DNA from 4 places in the Paenibacillus sp. PvR098 genome. Region 3 is predicted to be linked to each of the others. Evidence: riboswitches for the same ligand, from Rfam matches in the RefSeq annotation. Region 3 holds a riboswitch; each other region holds the start of a gene.

Region 1 (4,368 bases), 260 kb from region 3:
TCATTTTTAGGTTTACAGATAGGGATGCGCTCTGTCATTTTACCGGCCCTCTTGGTCTTGTCTTTCGATGTGCCCTTTAATGGAAGCTATGGCATCTTCATCGGGATTATGGATCGCATTTGTTGTACCGTCCTCTACGATGGTTCTTTCTTTATACCGATCATTATTAGCCTGAACTTTAGCATACGTTTCCAATGTTTCATCTGCCATATTCTTTGCTCCTTCTGGTCATCGTTGACCCTTAAAGTGTGTAGCGAGTAGTTCACCCACTGTAGTGTGTCTTTAATAATTAAAAGCTATGTGTAACTGTCCAGCAGCTCCAGCGTTTGCCGGAAACATATACAAAGCCCACAAGGACATTTTTAAAGCGAACAAATTAGCTCGCGTATATTCGAACCACCCCAGATACCACGAATAATTTATTCTAGCGAATCATTTGGTTGCAGCAAAGCAGCAACTTTTCGGTATAGTAAAAGCGTCTAATGAGTAGTGAAAAAATGAATGGTCATATAAGAAGGAGGAGCACAGTGGGAAATAACGTATATAAGGTATCGGGAATGATCTTTATGATCACAAGTGGAATATTGTACACTGCGGAAAGAATTGTTGAAAAGCTTTCTGCAGCCATGGTGGCAGCAGGGTATGCTTCCGGCGGAATAGGAACGGATAGAACCGTGAATTACTCCCATTTTTTTGAGAACTTTTTTGTCTGGTTTTTTCTCTTTATTGGATTCATTTTATTGGCTTACGGATTCCCAAAAGACAGAAATGAATGATCGAGCCGGTGAGATTCAGGGTGGATAACCTGCTTCTCCTCGGATTTTAATTTGGGCAGTGGGTTAGAGAAGTCTTGACAATGATATTGATTATCATTACCATATACTCATGACTATAATGATAATAATTATCAATATCATTTGGGTTGGTGAAAATGAACGATCTAAATGGTCTAGGAGGCTAAGAGTGGAAACCAAATCTGTTATTGAAGATAAGTGTGTGGGTGATTGCAACAAGCAGGACTTGTGTGCTTCGGTCTCCAAAATGGTTCGGGAGGATCCCATCGGTTCGGCAGCCATGCATGAACGTTATTTGTTCGTCGAAGTGCCGGTTCCCTGGGATTATGATGTCAAAGCTTCCAAGCATTTTCCGAAGGGCTTTATTGAAGTACTCAAAAGGGCAGCGGAGAATGAGCAGGATTTTCGTTTTTTGTCGTTTGTATCGGATGCTCATCCCTCACCCGCAGGATACAGAAGAGTGATGTATTATCAGAAGCCATCTTCCCCGTTTGCAGGGTATGAGAAGAAAGAATATGTCGTTCCCGCAGCAGAGTTAAACGTGTTAGCTGAGGCGCTTCTAAATGGCTCCGAACCTATGGATCGTTTTGAACCCTATGCGTTTGATGGTGATCATGTTAGGGATTTGTTTGTCTGTACACATGGAAGTCATGATGTGTGCTGCGGTAAGTTTGGTTACCCAATGTATAAAATACTTGAAGAGAATTATGCCGCGAAATCGTCTGGAAAGCTCAGAGTCTGGCGCGTCAGTCATTTTGGCGGTCATCGGCATGCGCCTACGATCGCCGATTTGCCCGAAGGGCGCTATTGGGCTCAAGTGGAGCCGGAAGATCTTGACACGCTTGTTCTTCGTCAAGGGCCATTTGCTCATATTTCCCGAAAATACCGGGGGTGGGGCGGTATTGGAAAATATGAGCAAATGGTCGAGCGTGAGATATTCATTCGTGAAGGTTGGAGTTGGATTGACTACAACAAGAAAGGCACGGTGTTGAAGGAGGAAGGACATTCCATGGTGGTGAGAATAGATTATTCTTCGGCTGACGGGGCGGTTTCTGGAACATATGAAGGAACGGTTGTTCCCACAGGCAGCGTCAAAATGGGCGGTTGTGGAAGTGAAGTGAAAGATGTTCAGCAATACAATGTTCTTAATGTAATGAAGCTCTAATCCATAAGGCAGCAGAGAACAAGGGGACACCCGCCGCGGATCAAGGAAGGCGGCACAGGAGGAAAGAACGATAAAGCATAAGATGGGGAAACGAAAGTCCCTGCCGATCCCCAGAAGAATAGATTAGGTATTTGGGTGATCATGCTGCTTTTACTTTTATTGGTACTCTCAGAATCATATTTTGGATAAAAAAGGGAGGATGTGATAATTTACAGGAGTTCCTCTAAGGAATCTTTTCAAAAAAATGGTATAAATAGTAGTGAAAGTGTTTCTTTGATTGACTAAGGTTTAACTATTATGTATTATTAGAATACGCTTAATTTCCGATTACCTTAATTGGAAAGCGGGGGAACCATTTTTTTGGGGCGAATCAAGATTGTAGGGAACCATCTTTCCCGAGCCCGACAGCTAACCTCGTCAGCAGTTAGATGGGTCAAATTCGTTTTTAGCGAATAAATGTATATACATTGACCCGTATAGCGGGTCTTTTATTTTTTAGGCCCGTTAATAGCTAGTGACCGTTGGATGAATCCACGATCATGCTGCTCATTACGGGTTTTTTGATGTGGTAAGTAAGCTTTAAAGGGGGCGCTGTCGCGAAGGGATATTCCTTGAGATAAGGAGATTTGATCAATCATGATTATGAAAACAAAAGACGGAAAAGTCGTCGAGATCTTAAGAATCTAGTAGAGAAGAGGTCCTAATATAAACGGAAAAGCAAGGATATAGAGATAACGAAAGGAAGATGTCATGATCCAGAGAATTAGTGCCGCTCATTTACAGCAGCTTTCTAAAGAACAAGAAGTAAAGCTTCGTAATCAATGGATTCCGCAAGAAGGAGAATACATCTTCTTCAGCGGACAAGAAGAGATGATTTATTACCTGGGCGGCGTTCAGAAGGATAGGTCGCTTCCACTGCTGACGATTGGACAAATGCTGGCGTATATACATAAATACGAGCATTCGGTTTGTATTGATCGCCAATCTAACGAATGGAAAATAACGACTTCAAAGCATGAAGTGAAAGCACCCGAGCTATGCGATGCTCTATGGGAAGCCACGAAATCCCACTTATAGCCTTTGTGCTGCTATCCGTACTCAATTCCAGCGCATTTTCTTTACTGGTTACCATTCTATTAACCATCTGGTGTATTAAGAAAGGTAATTGGTATGCTCCTCCGATACTAACCGTTGCTATTATCCCTTATTTTATGCAGAGCTCTGACTCCTGGCTCATTCCTATATCTGTGGGTGTTTCCTTACTTGGAGTGCTCGCTGTGATCGATGTTGTCGAAAAAAGGCTTGGCCATGAAACGACCTCGCTCCGGTAAATCATTACTGGACTAGGTCGTTTCGTACGACTCTGCTCCTTATAGCGTTTTTTTTGACGCGGTTATGCTGCTTACTTTACCCACTGAACAATATCCTCTATGCTTTGTCTTGTTTTTGGACGGTGCGGGTCCTGAGCCCGGTATCCAAACGCTGCCATCACCGATATATCCAGATTCCCGTTTTCCAACAAGCCTTCTTCATCAAGGATCTGATGTACCTCATCAAATTGGAACCCTTCGATAGGACAGGAATCGATTCCGATCAGAGCCGCCGCGGTCATCATATTGGCAAGGGCGATATACGTTTGCTTACAAGCCCAATCGAACAAGGTGCGCTCATTTTCAAGCAAATGAAGATCTGATTCCTGGAATTTTCTATACACGGTCGGGATGCGTTCCAGCGCTTCATCGGTCATGTTTTTCACATTTTTACACAGGTTGAATACATAATCAGAATCGTATCTTACGTTTCTACGGGCGAGAATAATCACAAAATGACTAGCGGTTGGCAGTTGTCCCTGGGCTCCCCAGGAAACTTGCTTTAGCTTTTCTCTCAATCGTTCATTTTGGATGATTAAGAACTTCCATGGCTCAAAACCGACGGAGCTTGGAGACAATCTCCCTGTTTCCAAAATAAATCGAAAATCCTCCTCCGATATTTTTCTCGTCGGGTCGAATTGTTTTGTGGCATGTCGGAAATAGAAGGCGTCCAGTATATCTTGTTTTTTGGTCGTTGTGTGGTTCATGGTTCATTCTTCCTTTCCATGCTGTTCATGATCTTTACATCATACCATAATTCCCCCGTCCTGCTTAAATCACCATAACCATTGACAAGGTATGCTGCTGATAAAGCTTAATATTATCCACAGATTTATCCACATCATTCACAGGAAGCTTATCCACATTGTATACATATTTTTTGATCTATATCCACATATCCACAGCTCAAGTTGTCCACATGTGACTATCTTTACTGCTTGCCTTCTGCAACTGCAATCATTAAGATATAGTTTTGAGATATACAATCATCCTTAAACCGTGATAAGAGGTAGTTATGGCGACTATTCATGATGTGGCG
Region 2 (4,368 bases), 400 kb from region 3:
GCGCCTCCACGGTCTGAGTACAGTCCCCTTGAAGATCGTGGAACAGAATGATATCACCGTTGTGAAGATTGTTAAGAACTTGACGGACGATGTTGTCTACGCCCGGTTTTTTCCAATCCTTAGTATCCTGATACCAAGACCACATGACCACCGTCAGCTTATCCTCCTTCACGGAGTGCAGCAGCGCATCGTTATAAAAGCCTCCGGGAGGGCGAAAAACATGCGGCATTTGTTCGGTTATATCAAAGATTACCTCCTGCGTTTGGCGAATCTCTTCTACGAGACGTTCCGGAGGGTAATTTTTCAAATAATGATGGTCAAAGGTGTGGTTGGCGATTTCGTGTCCCTCGTTCACTTCACGAATGGCGATAACCGGATACATCTGCACGCGTTTGCCGATCACGAAAAAAGTCGCTTTAGCTCCGTACTGGTTTAATAAATCCAAAATTTGCGGCGTAAACACGGGGTTGGGTCCGTCATCAAAGGTTAGGGCGATCAGCTTCTGGTCCGTTTCTACGTTCCATACGACTTCACTGTTCTGGGGAGCAGCGGCACCGGTAAGAAAAGTGAACACCAAGCAAAGCATAAGCATACGAATTCGACGACGCATGAAATTTCCACCTCCGTTCTGACCTGACCAAACTTAGGGTTTGGCCTTCCGACCCAAAGTATACGGCGAGTTCGGCAGCCAAAAAAAAGCAGTCGCCTCAGCTGAGACGACTGCTTTTGATAATGGATGAGAAACAAATAATATCAGGAACCTACAACATATACTTTCACTTGCTGAATACCGAACGTTCTTGCTTCGCTCTTGCTCTCGGGCAGGAAAATATCAATGCGGTTACCTTTTACGGCACCACCCGTATCGGTTGCCATAGCGTACATCCCGCCGGCAGGAAGACCGTCATACGTGTAACCCTCCACATACACCTTAGATCCGAGCGGAATGACGGACGGGTCCACAGCAATAGTACCCAGCCGAAGCGCGTTGCCCATATAGTCCAGCCCTGCATAACCGCCGTTCTCATCTGCAGATGCGGTGTATGCCGTCGCTTTGGCTTCAATCATTTTGGAGTAATTCATCACAGAGTTCACTGATCTATACCAAGCGGGCGCATGGTATTGTCCATCTGCGCTCAGTATCGCAATCCGGTTAACTTTGTCCCACTGTGTTTTGATGCCGAAGGAATCGGAAATCAGTCGAAAGGGGACGTAGACACGCCCATCTACAAACTTGGCAGTGTCTTTAATTCGGGTCGGTTTTCCATTGACGGTAATGATAGGATCACCTGTAGTGAACGAAACGGTTTTGTCAGCGTTCTTCATTGTAATGGTGAATTGGGAACCGTCTTGTTTCCAGTGGAGCTTGTACCCGAGCTTGTCCGTAACCGCTCTTGCAGGGACTTGGAGCTTATGATTCTCATCCACGAAAGGCTGTGCATCCGGGAATGCCACCAGCTTTTCATTCACCTGTACCTTGACATCGTGGGCCACACGCACAGGTTTTTCTGCATGCGCGGGCGAGGATACCTGAATCACGGCTGGTACGGCAAAGACGCACGCGAGAAGCATGTTTCTAAATCGGAACTTCATTATTGTATTCCTCCTGTTCATGCCTCCGAGGTTAGTTGTCGGGTTCGGGAAGAGGTTGTTCCCTAGCGCGCAGCAGTCATGCCTGCAAGCATTCACCCCAATTGCTCAGTCCCCCGTACGTACACAAAATAGGCTATACGATTCGGCTTTTAAAAATTTAACATAGGATGATTTCAGGTTCAATGCATAAAATCATCCAATGATTACCCGATAATGGAAATGCTTCTAGCCCGTAGTCCGGAAATTTTCCTCAGGTGGGATAATCCTGTACAATAAAATGAACGATATGGACACCATGGAGGGGGGAGGATCCCATGTATAGACGCGACTATCTCATGCGATTGATTGAGCAGACGACGGAAGTGCTGCATAAGGTGATGTTTGCGAGGAATAATCATCGATTGCAGGAAGCGCTCGAATTGTTAAATCAGGCGATGCGTCAATTGTTAGGACTAAACTCAAAGCTGGTACACGCATTATCTACTAAAGATTTACTCGCTTTGCTTTCAAAGGATGGAGATATCGATCAAGGAAAAGTGCTGGCCCTAGGGGATATGCTGAATGCCCAGGCCGCTGCACACGAAGAGAGCGGTCATACGGCTGAGGCGCGGAAAGCTGGCTTGAAGGTGCTTGAGATTCTGCTCTTCGCTAGAGAAATGGATTCCCGAGGGGAGCTGGCGGAACTGTTTCAAGCACGAATTGATACGTCACTTCAAGTTATAGGCCGCGCCCCCATGTCGATGGACACGCTGCATAAGCTGGTTTTTTATTATGACGACCATGGACAATACGGAAAAAGCGAGGATGTATTATTTCATTTATTGGAGGAATTACAAGAGGAAGAGCAGCGCACGGAGGAACTGGCGGCAGTCTTAGATGAAGGGATTCGTATGTATGAGCGCTGGCTGTCTGTCGAAGTAGAGCAGCTTAATGCTGGTAACCTAACGAAGATAGAAGTGGAAGAAGGGCTCGATGAACTAAAGAATATAAAAATAAAATATGTAAATATCAGGTAATATTCCAGTGAATAGGGTTTGAAATGCGAACTATTATTTGTGTCTTTTTAAAGAATGTTCGTCTTTCATAGTTGACATGGGGTGTTAAAGCCTGTTAAACTGAAAACGTAAGAAGAATGGAAAATAGATAGTGAAAAAGTCGAATAATCTCGTATATCGTCGGGAATAAGGCCCGAAAGTTTCTACCCGAAAACCTTAAATTTTTGGACTACGAGTGAGCGTTAGTTTTTAGAAGGTCAGCACATTGGTGCATGGCCTTAGCTTGCGCTTGTGGGTGTTCTTGTCGTCCTGCCGATAGACTGTGCGTAAGTGGTTCAGTATCTATCTAAAGGGCGTTTTGTTTTTTACGATAAAGAAAGTATATATTTTCAGCAGAGCTGAACAATTTCTTTATCACAAGAAAACCTACCTTTGAATCGCGGTCGCTCATCCATGAATGGCCTCGTTAAAGGTTTTCTTATATAACATTGATGATAACGACATGGAGGTTTACGGATGTCAGTTCTTGTAGGAGTCATTATGGGCAGCCAGTCCGACTGGGAAACGATGAAGCATGCATGCGATATGCTGGAGGAACTGGGTGTACCTTATGAGAAAAAGGTCGTTTCAGCACATCGTACGCCTGACCTGATGTTTGAATATGCGGCGTCAGCGGAAGAGCGGGGGCTGAAGGTCATTATCGCCGGGGCGGGAGGAGCTGCGCATCTGCCGGGTATGGTGGCGGCGAAAACGGTGCTTCCGGTCATCGGCGTTCCAGTCAAAACCTCCACGCTGAACGGCCTGGATTCACTGCTGTCGATCGTGCAGATGCCGGGTGGCGTTCCCGTGGCGACGGTGGCGATCGGCCATGCAGGAGCAACGAATGCCGGACTTCTCGCAGCACAGATCCTGGGAGCGTTTGATCCGGAGCTGCGGCGGAAAGTGACGCAAAGGCGGGAGCGTATCGCAGAGACGGTAATGGAAAAGAGCGTGCTGGAATGACGCAAGAAAAAGTGGCCAGCAAGGCATACGATCCAAATCGCGTGTATGCTCCGGGTGCAACGATCGGTATCCTTGGGGGCGGTCAGCTTGGCCGGATGCTGGCTTTAGCCGGACGCGCGATGGGTTACCGTTTTGTAACGCTGGATCCCATACCTGATGCGCCCTGCGGGCAGGTAGCCGATCAACAGATCGTCGCAGAATATCATGATGCGGCGGCAGCGAGGCAGCTAGCGCAGCAGGCGGATGTCATCACGTATGAATTCGAGAATGTAGACGCGGAAGTAACTTCTCTGTTGATGGCGGAATCGTACGTGCCGCAGGGCAGCAAGCTGCTCTACACCACGCAGCATCGCCTGCGCGAGAAACGGGCGATTGAATCGGCAGGAGTCAAGGTAGCGCCATATGCCGAGATCCGAAGCGTAGTGGAACTCCGTGAAGCGGTACTGAGATTCGGAACGCCCTGCGTGCTCAAAACGGCGACTGGCGGCTACGACGGTAAAGGCCAATGGGTCATTCGCTCGTTGGAAGAGGTACAGGATGCCTATGATACTTTGAGCAAGGCGAAGACGGAGCTGGTGTTGGAGCAGTTCATCCGTTTCGATAAAGAAATATCCGTCATTGCAGCCAGAAGCCCGCGGGGGGAAGTAAAGGTATTCCCTGCTGCGGAGAACGTGCATGTGAACAACATATTGCATCTGTCCATTGTCCCGGCGCGCGCGCCGGAAGCTGTGCTGAAGGAAGCCGAGGCGATGGCGCAGCGAATTGCAGAAGAGCTCGA
Region 3 (4,368 bases):
GCGGAAGTGGTGCTGCATAACATTTTTCAAAGAGCGAAACGGCTTCATGAAGAAGGGTATCCGTTTGAATTCATGATCTCGCCTCTGCTGAAGCTCTTTAAACAACAGCTGACGGTAGAGGAATATTATTTCTTGGATGAGGCGTTGATGCAAACCGTACTGATGCAGTGGTCCTTGGAGAACGACCCGATACTCTCCGATTTATGTTCCCGCTTTTTGCAGCGGCGCCTGTTCAAATATGTAACATTTGACCAGTTAGATACCGGGCTGATTGAACGATTGGGAAGCTTGATGCGAAGCTTTGGCATCAATCCGGATTATTACATGGAAATTGATTTCCCATCCGATCTATCGTATGATGTGTACCGTCCGGGGGAGCAAGATGAGAAGCTTCCTATATTGCTTCTGGATTCAAAGAATACATTAACCGAAATTTCCCGCAGATCGGAGATTGTTCGCTCGATCAGCGGCATCCATATGGGTAAATTCCATTTGTATTACCCCTATGAATTACTGCTGAATCATTATGAGGAACTGGATGCAGACGTCCGGATGCTGTTGGGATTATCCTAAATCAACTCATCAAAATGATGAAAAAAAGGAGTACGCTATGCTGATCGACAGTCATGTGCATTTGAACGCGCAAGCCTTCGATGAAGATCGACACGAAGTGATTGAGAGGGCAAGAGAGAACGGAATTCGTCGAATGATCAATGTCGGATTTAATCGGGAGACCATTCCTAGCTCTATCGCTTTGGCGGAGCAGTATGATTTTATATATTCCACTGTTGGTTGGCATCCGACGGACGCAAAGGACATGACGCAGGAGGATTTGGAGTGGATCGAATCGCTTTGCAGTCATGACAAGGTGGTGGCCATTGGGGAAATCGGGTTGGACTATTATTGGGACACGTCCCCGAGGGATATACAAGCCCATGTGTTTCGGGAACAAATCCGAATTGCTCGTAAGCTCGGTATGCCGATCGTCATCCATAACCGGGATGCGCATCACGACATCGTGCAAATCTTGCGGGAGGAGAAGGCGGCTGAGGTCGGCGGCGTGATGCATTGTTATTCCGGAAGCTGGGAAACGGCGAAAATGTGCCTGGATATGAATTTTTATATCTCTTTCGGCGGACCTGTCACGTTTAAGAATGCAAAGCAGCCCAAGGAAGTGCTGGAGAAGGTTCCGTTGGATCGACTGCTGATTGAAACGGACGCTCCTTATCTCGCTCCCCATCCGTATCGGGGCAAGCGAAACGAGTCGTCTTATGTTCGACTTGTAGCCGAAACGGCTGCCCAAATCAAAGGCATTTCGCTGGAAGAGTTGGCTGAGATTACCTCAAGGAATGCTGTTTCAATTTTTGGTATAAAGTGAATTATCGCACAAAAGAGGACATGCCTTTTTTTATCCAAAACAAGATAAACGAAGAAAACAAGACTAAAACCGTACCCGCCGAAGAGAAAGATGGTTTTTGTTCTATAATTTCCGAAAATTAACGAAAAACAAGTGAAAACCAAGCTTTTTTACAAAGTTTGTATACTTTACAACTCTAGCCTTCGCATCGTACACTCAATATTAACTTCATACGATTGCCAAATTTCCAACATCGCTGAGTTCCGTAAGGGAACGGGGGAACCGCATCGCGGACGTCAAACGTTACGCTGTTTGATGAATGGGGTGTTTTTTAAGGGGTGAATCTTGGGGCAGATAGCTGCTCCCGAGTAGGGCGACTCTCAAGTCCGAATCCGTCAGCTAACCTCGTAAGCGTTCTGAGAGAGGTAACGATTGTCGTCGGCTTCTATTTTCATTTTCGGAAAATGAGAAAAGTCACGGGAAGGTTCCTCTTCTCCGCTGACTTTTTTTGCATTCCCCGAAAATGGGATAAATGTCCAAGCCAGTTCATACAATGAGATCCAAGGGAGGTGGCTTTGGGGAAGTGCGGTTCTGAGGCCGTTGAAGTAACGTTGGTAATTTGGAGAAGAAAAAACTTTACCATAGTCGCGTCAGATCAAATCAACATAACACTCGGATGGCGGGGCTTTAAGGAGGACCGAACAAGTGGGAGTTGTGACACCAGAACAAACCCATGAAAGACGATCATCCAGCTTGTCCTTCGCATTGCGATGGAAGCATGAAAACTTGCGTATGATATCGATCATTGCACTCATATTATTCGCTATGACTTTCATGTTGTTGATCATGTTTTACGGTACGTCAATCAAAAACGTATCGGTCGTTGTAGACGGAACGGAAAAAACGTTCCAGACGAAAGAATCAGTTCTGCAGCGCATACTGGATGAGCAAGGCATCTCTGTCGGCGAACACGACCGTGTGTCGCATTCTCTGGAGGCTTCGATGGAATCGGGAGACCGAATCATTATCGAGAAAGCCAAACCAGTTCAATTGACAGACGGCGGACAAACAAAGACCGTATATACGACAGGGAAAACGGTGGAACAACTGTTCGCAGATCTACAAATCACACTTAGTGAACTCGATAAAGTGACGCCCGCATTGGATTCGGTGATAGATGAAAATAGCGAAGTCAAGATAGTCCGTATTAAGAAAGATGTCGAGGAAATTCAAGAGCCGATCGCTTTCGATACGGTGAAGAAGAACGAACCGAAGCTGATCAGAGGCAAAGAGCAGATTGTTCAAGAAGGACAAGAAGGCATTCTTCTCAAGAAGAAGGAAAAAGTGTTTGAAAACGGTGTGCTCGTATCCGAACAAATCGTCGATGAAAAGATTCAAACCGAAAGTGTTCAAAAAATTATTGCGGTCGGAACGAAGAATCCGGTAGTGGTATTATCTTCGTCTTCGCCTACCATGGAAGAGTTGACCAAAAACGGAGTGAAATTCGACGTTAAGCAGGTCCTCAATAACGTGAAACTGACTGCTTATAGCGCGGGGCCGGCATCAACAGGCAAGGATCCCGATCATCCGCAGTATGGAATCACGGCATCAGGTGCGAGAGTAACGGAAGGTCGCACGATTGCGGTTGATCCCAAAGTCATTCCGATGGGCTGGTGGGTTTACATTGAAGGTCTTGGCTTCCGCAGAGCGGAAGACACCGGAGGTGCAGTCAAGGGGAATAAAATCGACGTTTATTTCGAAAGCCATGATTATGCCGTACGCTTCGGTACAAAACAAGGCAAGACCGTATATGTCATCGGTCCAAAGAAACCGTCGGTTGATTAAGGACGGGCAATTAGGGCAGACTCATCATATATAGAACAGATCAAGAAGAGGTACGGTTAACGTCCCTCTTCTTTTCTCTTGTTACGAAAGAGGGTTCGAACGGATAGTATGATCAAAGAGATTATTGTTGTCGAAGGCAAAGACGATACGGTCGCAATCAAACGGGCCGTTGAAGCGGAAACGATCGAAACTGGCGGTTCCGCAATCAATAAAGAAGTGCTGAAACGTATCCGGCTCGCCCAGGAGCGAAGAGGCGTGATCATTTTTACGGACCCTGATCACGCGGGTGAGAGGATACGTAAAATCATCGTCAAAGAAGTGCCGGGCTGTAAGCATGCGTTCTTAACACAGGAGGCGGCCACCAGCCGTGGTGATATCGGAGTAGAGAACGCATCGGTGGAAGCGATTCGTTCGGCGCTTGCGAATGTACGCACCGATTATATGGCGCAAGGCACAGAAATAGACTGGGACGATCTGATGGAAGCCGGGCTGATCGTTAACCCGGCTGCAGCCGCGAGAAGGCTCGAGATGGGCAAGCGACTCGGCATCGGATATTGTAACGGAAAGCAGTTCTACCATCGCTGCCGCATGTTTCAAATTACTAAAGAAGAATTTGAGGCGGCGCGGCGGCATCTGGATGAAAAAGAGGGTGAAAAGCCATGAGTTCAAACCGGTATACAGACACTGCGGGGACGGGACAAGCCTCTCCGGAAGATATTGCTTCGCCGAAACGAACCAAAGAGCTGCTGCAGAAGTACGGCTTAACCTTGAAGAAAAGCTTAGGTCAAAATTTCCTTATTGATCACAATATATTGCACAAAATCGTTTCTGCGGCGGATTTGCAGCCCGACAAGGGGGCGCTGGAAATCGGTCCTGGGATCGGCGCCTTGACGCAGCAGTTGGCCAAGATGGCAGGCCGTGTAGTAGCCGTCGAGATCGATCAACGACTGCTGCCGATGCTCGAAGAGACGTTGTCTCCCTATCCTCATACTGCCGTCGTACATGGTGATGTGCTTAAGGTTGATCTGAAAGAGTTATTCGAGAAGCACTTCCAAGGCGTATCGCAGGTGAGTGTAGTTGCTAATCTTCCTTACTATGTGACCACTCCCATCATCATGAAGCTGCTCGAAGAGAAGCTGCCTCTTGAGAATATCGTTGTCATGATT
Region 4 (4,368 bases), 1.4 Mb from region 3:
GGTTCCCCGCTTTTCGTTGCAATCGGGAGTGAAAGCAAGACCGTCCCGGCCAAAATAATCAATGTGAAGCCGAACACCAAAATTTGCGGGGGCGACAGCTTCATGATTCTAAACACAGGTTTCAAACCCTGGCACGTCCTTTCCGTTACGCAGGAGCAATCACCTGCATCTGTCTGTTCACTATCGATTTACTTCATCCTCGAATTTCTCAATCTGTTCGTTCGTTCCGATCACAACCATGATGTCCCGCTCTTCAATCGTATCTATGGCTGTAGGAGCGATAATGACACCGCTCTTTTTATTGATCGCCACGACACTGCAGCCATAACGCGCCCTAGGGTCGAGCTCCTTCAGCGACCTTCCGGCAAGCCGTTTAGGCACGGCAAGCTCGGCAATCGTATATTCATCGGACAGCTCAATATAGTCAAGCAGATTGGGAGAAACCAATTGATGGGCTACGCGGACCCCCATATCCCGTTCAGGAAAGATAATGCGGTCCACCCCGATTTTGTTGAGCACTTTACCATGCAGCTCGGACAGCGCTTTGGCTACGACGGTTTTTACCCCAATATCCTTTAGCAGAATCGCGGTAAGGATGCTGGCTTGAATATCGTTACCGATCGCCACCACCACGCAATCGAAATTCCGTATCCCCAGTGATCGGATGACCTCTTCCTCGGTTGAATCCGCCACTACCACGTGCGTCAGCTTATCGCTCATCTCCTCCACCGCTTCCTCGTCCATATCGATGCCAAGCACCTCATGACCAAGGTTAAGGAGTTCCATAGCAAGACTGGAGCCAAATCTCCCTAATCCGATAACTGCATATTGTGTGTTTTTCATGTTTCCGTTCCCCTATCCGATCGTAATTTTACCTTCTGGGTATCTGTATAATTCCTTCTCTGTCTTCGGTCCCAGCGCGTAAGCCAGAGTTAGCGGACCTAAGCGGCCGGCAAACATGGTAAGTGCGATGAGAATTTTGCCAAGGTCCGATAAATCCGGAGTCAGCCCCATCGACAAGCCCACGGTTGCGAAGGCTGAGGTTACTTCAAACAAGATCATCAAGAACGCATGATTCTCGGTCGTTGCAAGAATCATCGTCACCAGGATGATAAGCGCGATGGCGACGAGCGTAAGCGTAACGGCCTTCAGAATCCTCTCTTTGCCGAGCCGGTAACGAAAGAAAACGATATCTTCCTTTCCGCGTATCATCGCCATCATGGCGCCAACCAGGGTAGTAAAGGTCGTCGTTTTGATACCGCCGCCCGTAGAGCCAGGCGAAGCTCCAATGAACATTAGAATAATGATAAAAAATTGCGTCGCCTGCCTCAGCCCTGCAATATCAAGTGAATTGGCGCCAGCCGTCCGCGGCGTAACGGATTGAAACAGCGAGGCAAGAATTTTACCGGACCAGCTGAGCGAACCGAGCGTTCTTGGATTTGTAAATTCAAAGATGAATATAACAATCGCTCCGACTCCGATCAGAATGCCGGTAGCGCTTAGCACCACTTTTGAATGAAGAGACAGCCTTTTATTTTTTCTAAAATCCATGAGATCCGACATAACGACGAAACCAATTCCGCCCAAAATAATGAGTCCCATCGCAACCGCATTGATTATGGGATCCTCCGCATACGCTGTCAGACTGCTAAACTTTCCCGTCACCGGTCCGAATAAATCGAAACCGGCATTATTAAAGAAGGAAACGGCATGAAAAATTCCGTAATAGGCCGCCTTTTGCGGGCCCAAATCAACCGACCAACGTGCAGCGAAAATAACCGCGGCTACCAATTCGATCGTCAGTGAATAGAGAAGCACCTTACGGATCAAGCGTACAATGCCTTCCATGCTGCTTTGATTCAGCGCTTCTTGCAATATAAGCTTTTCCTTCAGTGATATTCGTTTTTTCAGCGCAAACGCGAACAAGGTGGCCATCGTCATAAAACCAAGTCCGCCGACTTGGATTAATAAAATAATGACGATCTGTCCGAACAAAGAAAAATGGGTGCCCGTATCCACAACGATAAGCCCTGTAACACAAGTTGCGGAGGTGGCCGTAAAGAAAGCGTCCAGAAAGGGCATCGGTACACCTTTCGCCGCGGCCACCGGAAGCGACAGCAGAATGGACCCGATCAAGATAATGAAAGCAAAACCGATGACCAAAATTTGCGGAGGTGTAAGCTCGAATTTTTGGGTGATGGATTTCATGAATGGCACCCCTGTTTCTGTGTTTCAGGCAACAAAAAAAGACACTGGAAACCCAATGTCAAATTAAGGTTCCTGTAATTCAAGCCTACGAGGTTAGCTGACGGATTCGGATGTACAGGCACCCTATCAGCGGCTCACGGCCTGCTGAATTCACCCCTTAAACTCATGGTTCCCCCGTTTTCCTAAAGAAATTCGGCTCATTATTCGATTGATATGAATTATAATCCTCTTTTCATTGAAGTACAAAGCCCTTATTTACGTAAATGCGCCGGATTTCGCAATATTACGACATATGTAAGCGCTTCTATTGATACAGCACTTTGCTTTGCTGAATATTACCTCGTGTAGCTCTTGTTATCATTGGATTTGCTTGTGGCATGTGTGCTACCTTAAAAGAATAGACTGTTATTATCCCATCCCCTAAGGAGCCTTTCATGCCGAAAAGACGAACCGAACCTCCATTGCTGCTTCTAGCTGTCCTTGGCCTGATGCTGTACCTTGGCGTCACGTTTGCCTCCGCCCTTCAAGAAGGGACAACCCGGCTCGAGGACGATCACGCAGGTCACCCTATCGTTACTAAGCAGCAAGCGGCGGATGCCGCTGTCCAGTTCATCGAAAGCCGCTTTATATTAGGACAAGACACAGAAGCATACACCTTGTACCAATCTTATCCCGTGAGAAACGGTTATCTGCTGAAAGAACAGTTGTACGATGATTACGAGAAAAAATATGAAGAGCGATTCCCCCTTGAATTTTTCGAGGTGGAGATCAACGACCGCGAGAAGGGCGTAACGTACTATGTGGCCGTGAATTATAAAAGCCTGCAGGTGTTCGGATTCATGATGAACCGATCCTCAGCAGCACGGAGCGACTCCGTAAGCGCGCCGACTTCCGATCCGCTGAAGGCAGCGCAGGACGCTATTCGGGAGATGGGCTATCATCCGGCCCAATTTACACTTACGGGCGAAACCGCACGAGCCGGGAATGGAAGCCTGATTTTTCGCAGCAGCACGGAGCGGATCGGCGAAACTCCATTAGAGCTTCACCTTAAAGTAGCAAACGGCAGAGTCACGGCGTTTCAGCCGACATTCCCTGTTCCGGATACGTTTATCGCTTGGCAGGAGGCGCAGGACGACCGATCCGCCCTCATGACGCGTATCAGCATGGGGATCACACTTGTGTTCACGCTCGTCGCGCTAATCATGGTTGTTAGGCGCCGCCGTGAAATCCTATATGCGCGAGGTGCGCTTCTCACGCTCTTCTTTCTGGTCATTTATATCGCCAACAATTTTAATATGCTGCCTGCGTTTCGAACGATGCACGGGAGCGGACCGTCCGAACCCGGCGCTCTCTTTTACCTGTGGTTTTCGAATATTTTTGTAGGGGCCATGGCCGTTTCGACGTATTTGGCTTTGTCTGCGGGACGACAGTTGTGGCTCGACCGCGGATGGAACCCGTGGCCGGTATGGAGGGACACGGTTTTTGGCAATGAGGTATGGAAAGCGACGGTAAGAGGGTACTTGCTCTGCTTGTTCATTCTCGGATTGCAGCAAACGATGTTCTTCATCGGAGCCGAAGCATTCGACGTGTGGACGGTCAGCGATCCGACAGACTCTGTCTATAATATGACTTACCCCGGCGTTTTCCCATTAATGGCATGGGTCGCTTCCATCTCTGAGGAGGCGGTTTACCGGCTGCTTGGCATTGCCGTTACGCTTAAGCTGACGCGCAGCCGTTTCTTGGCCGTGCTGCTGCCAAGCGTCATCTGGGCAATGAGCCATACCCAGTATCCCGTTTATCCGGTTTATACGCGATTGGTGGAGGTCACAGTCATTGGATTGATTTTCGGCTATGTATTCTTGAAATACGGCTTTCTGACCGCTTTGTTCACGCATGCGTCCATGAACAGCATCCTGATGGGGCTCTCGATTATGTTCATCGGAGAGCCCGGACAGGTCGCTGTCGGCGCAGCTTATTTGGCGGCTCCCGCAGCTATCGGCTGGCTGCTTTCTAGGCTGCACGCCAGATTCAATCGACGGCCTCCGTCGTTTCCCCGGGCAGACCCGTCACCGGCTCCGGGGCCGCATCCGGGCTCGGGCCGTTTAACGCCTTTATAATTTGCGCTGCAAGCTTTACACCGATTCCAAGAGGCTTAAAGTC

The links. Region 3 has a riboswitch for cyclic di-AMP ahead of JOE45_RS15030 (3D domain-containing protein). Riboswitches for the same ligand answer to the same signal wherever they lie in the genome.
Region 1: it holds a riboswitch for cyclic di-AMP, as region 3 does, so the genes downstream of both, JOE45_RS13640 (hypothetical protein) here and JOE45_RS15030 (3D domain-containing protein) in region 3, are expected to answer to the same signal.
Region 2: it holds a riboswitch for cyclic di-AMP, as region 3 does, so the genes downstream of both, JOE45_RS13010 (stalk domain-containing protein) here and JOE45_RS15030 (3D domain-containing protein) in region 3, are expected to answer to the same signal.
Region 4: it holds a riboswitch for cyclic di-AMP, as region 3 does, so the genes downstream of both, JOE45_RS22080 (TrkH family potassium uptake protein) here and JOE45_RS15030 (3D domain-containing protein) in region 3, are expected to answer to the same signal.

What each region holds. Positions count from the first base shown of each region.
Region 1 is NZ_JAFIBU010000001.1:2,758,229-2,762,596, reverse strand. Features, by position in the region: gene JOE45_RS13655 (hypothetical protein) at 40-210, opposite strand; gene JOE45_RS13650 (hypothetical protein) at 528-776, shown strand; gene JOE45_RS13645 (sucrase ferredoxin) at 964-1,959, shown strand; cyclic di-AMP (ydaO/yuaA leader) riboswitch at 2,263-2,397, shown strand; gene JOE45_RS13640 (hypothetical protein) at 2,710-3,036, shown strand; gene JOE45_RS13635 (NAD(P)H-dependent oxidoreductase) at 3,362-4,036, opposite strand; gene JOE45_RS13630 (LacI family DNA-binding transcriptional regulator) at 4,345-4,368, shown strand, end outside.
Region 2 is NZ_JAFIBU010000001.1:2,621,658-2,626,025, reverse strand. Features, by position in the region: gene JOE45_RS13015 (polysaccharide deacetylase family protein) at 1-610, opposite strand, end outside; gene JOE45_RS13010 (stalk domain-containing protein) at 754-1,593, opposite strand; cyclic di-AMP (ydaO/yuaA leader) riboswitch at 1,599-1,751, opposite strand; gene JOE45_RS13005 (DUF6483 family protein) at 1,908-2,609, shown strand; purine riboswitch at 2,739-2,840, shown strand; gene purE (5-(carboxyamino)imidazole ribonucleotide mutase) at 3,105-3,590, shown strand; gene purK (5-(carboxyamino)imidazole ribonucleotide synthase) at 3,587-4,368, shown strand, end outside.
Region 3 is NZ_JAFIBU010000001.1:3,021,630-3,025,997, reverse strand. Features, by position in the region: gene JOE45_RS15040 (HD domain-containing protein) at 1-573, shown strand, start outside; gene JOE45_RS15035 (TatD family hydrolase) at 611-1,378, shown strand; cyclic di-AMP (ydaO/yuaA leader) riboswitch at 1,602-1,787, shown strand; gene JOE45_RS15030 (3D domain-containing protein) at 2,063-3,202, shown strand; gene rnmV (ribonuclease M5) at 3,311-3,865, shown strand; gene rsmA (16S rRNA (adenine(1518)-N(6)/adenine(1519)-N(6))-dimethyltransferase RsmA) at 3,862-4,368, shown strand, end outside.
Region 4 is NZ_JAFIBU010000001.1:4,451,287-4,455,654, reverse strand. Features, by position in the region: gene JOE45_RS22090 (TrkH family potassium uptake protein) at 1-104, opposite strand, end outside; gene JOE45_RS22085 (potassium channel family protein) at 181-843, opposite strand; gene JOE45_RS22080 (TrkH family potassium uptake protein) at 856-2,208, opposite strand; cyclic di-AMP (ydaO/yuaA leader) riboswitch at 2,276-2,416, opposite strand; gene JOE45_RS22075 (CPBP family intramembrane glutamic endopeptidase) at 2,643-4,325, shown strand; gene uvrC (excinuclease ABC subunit UvrC) at 4,237-4,368, opposite strand, start outside.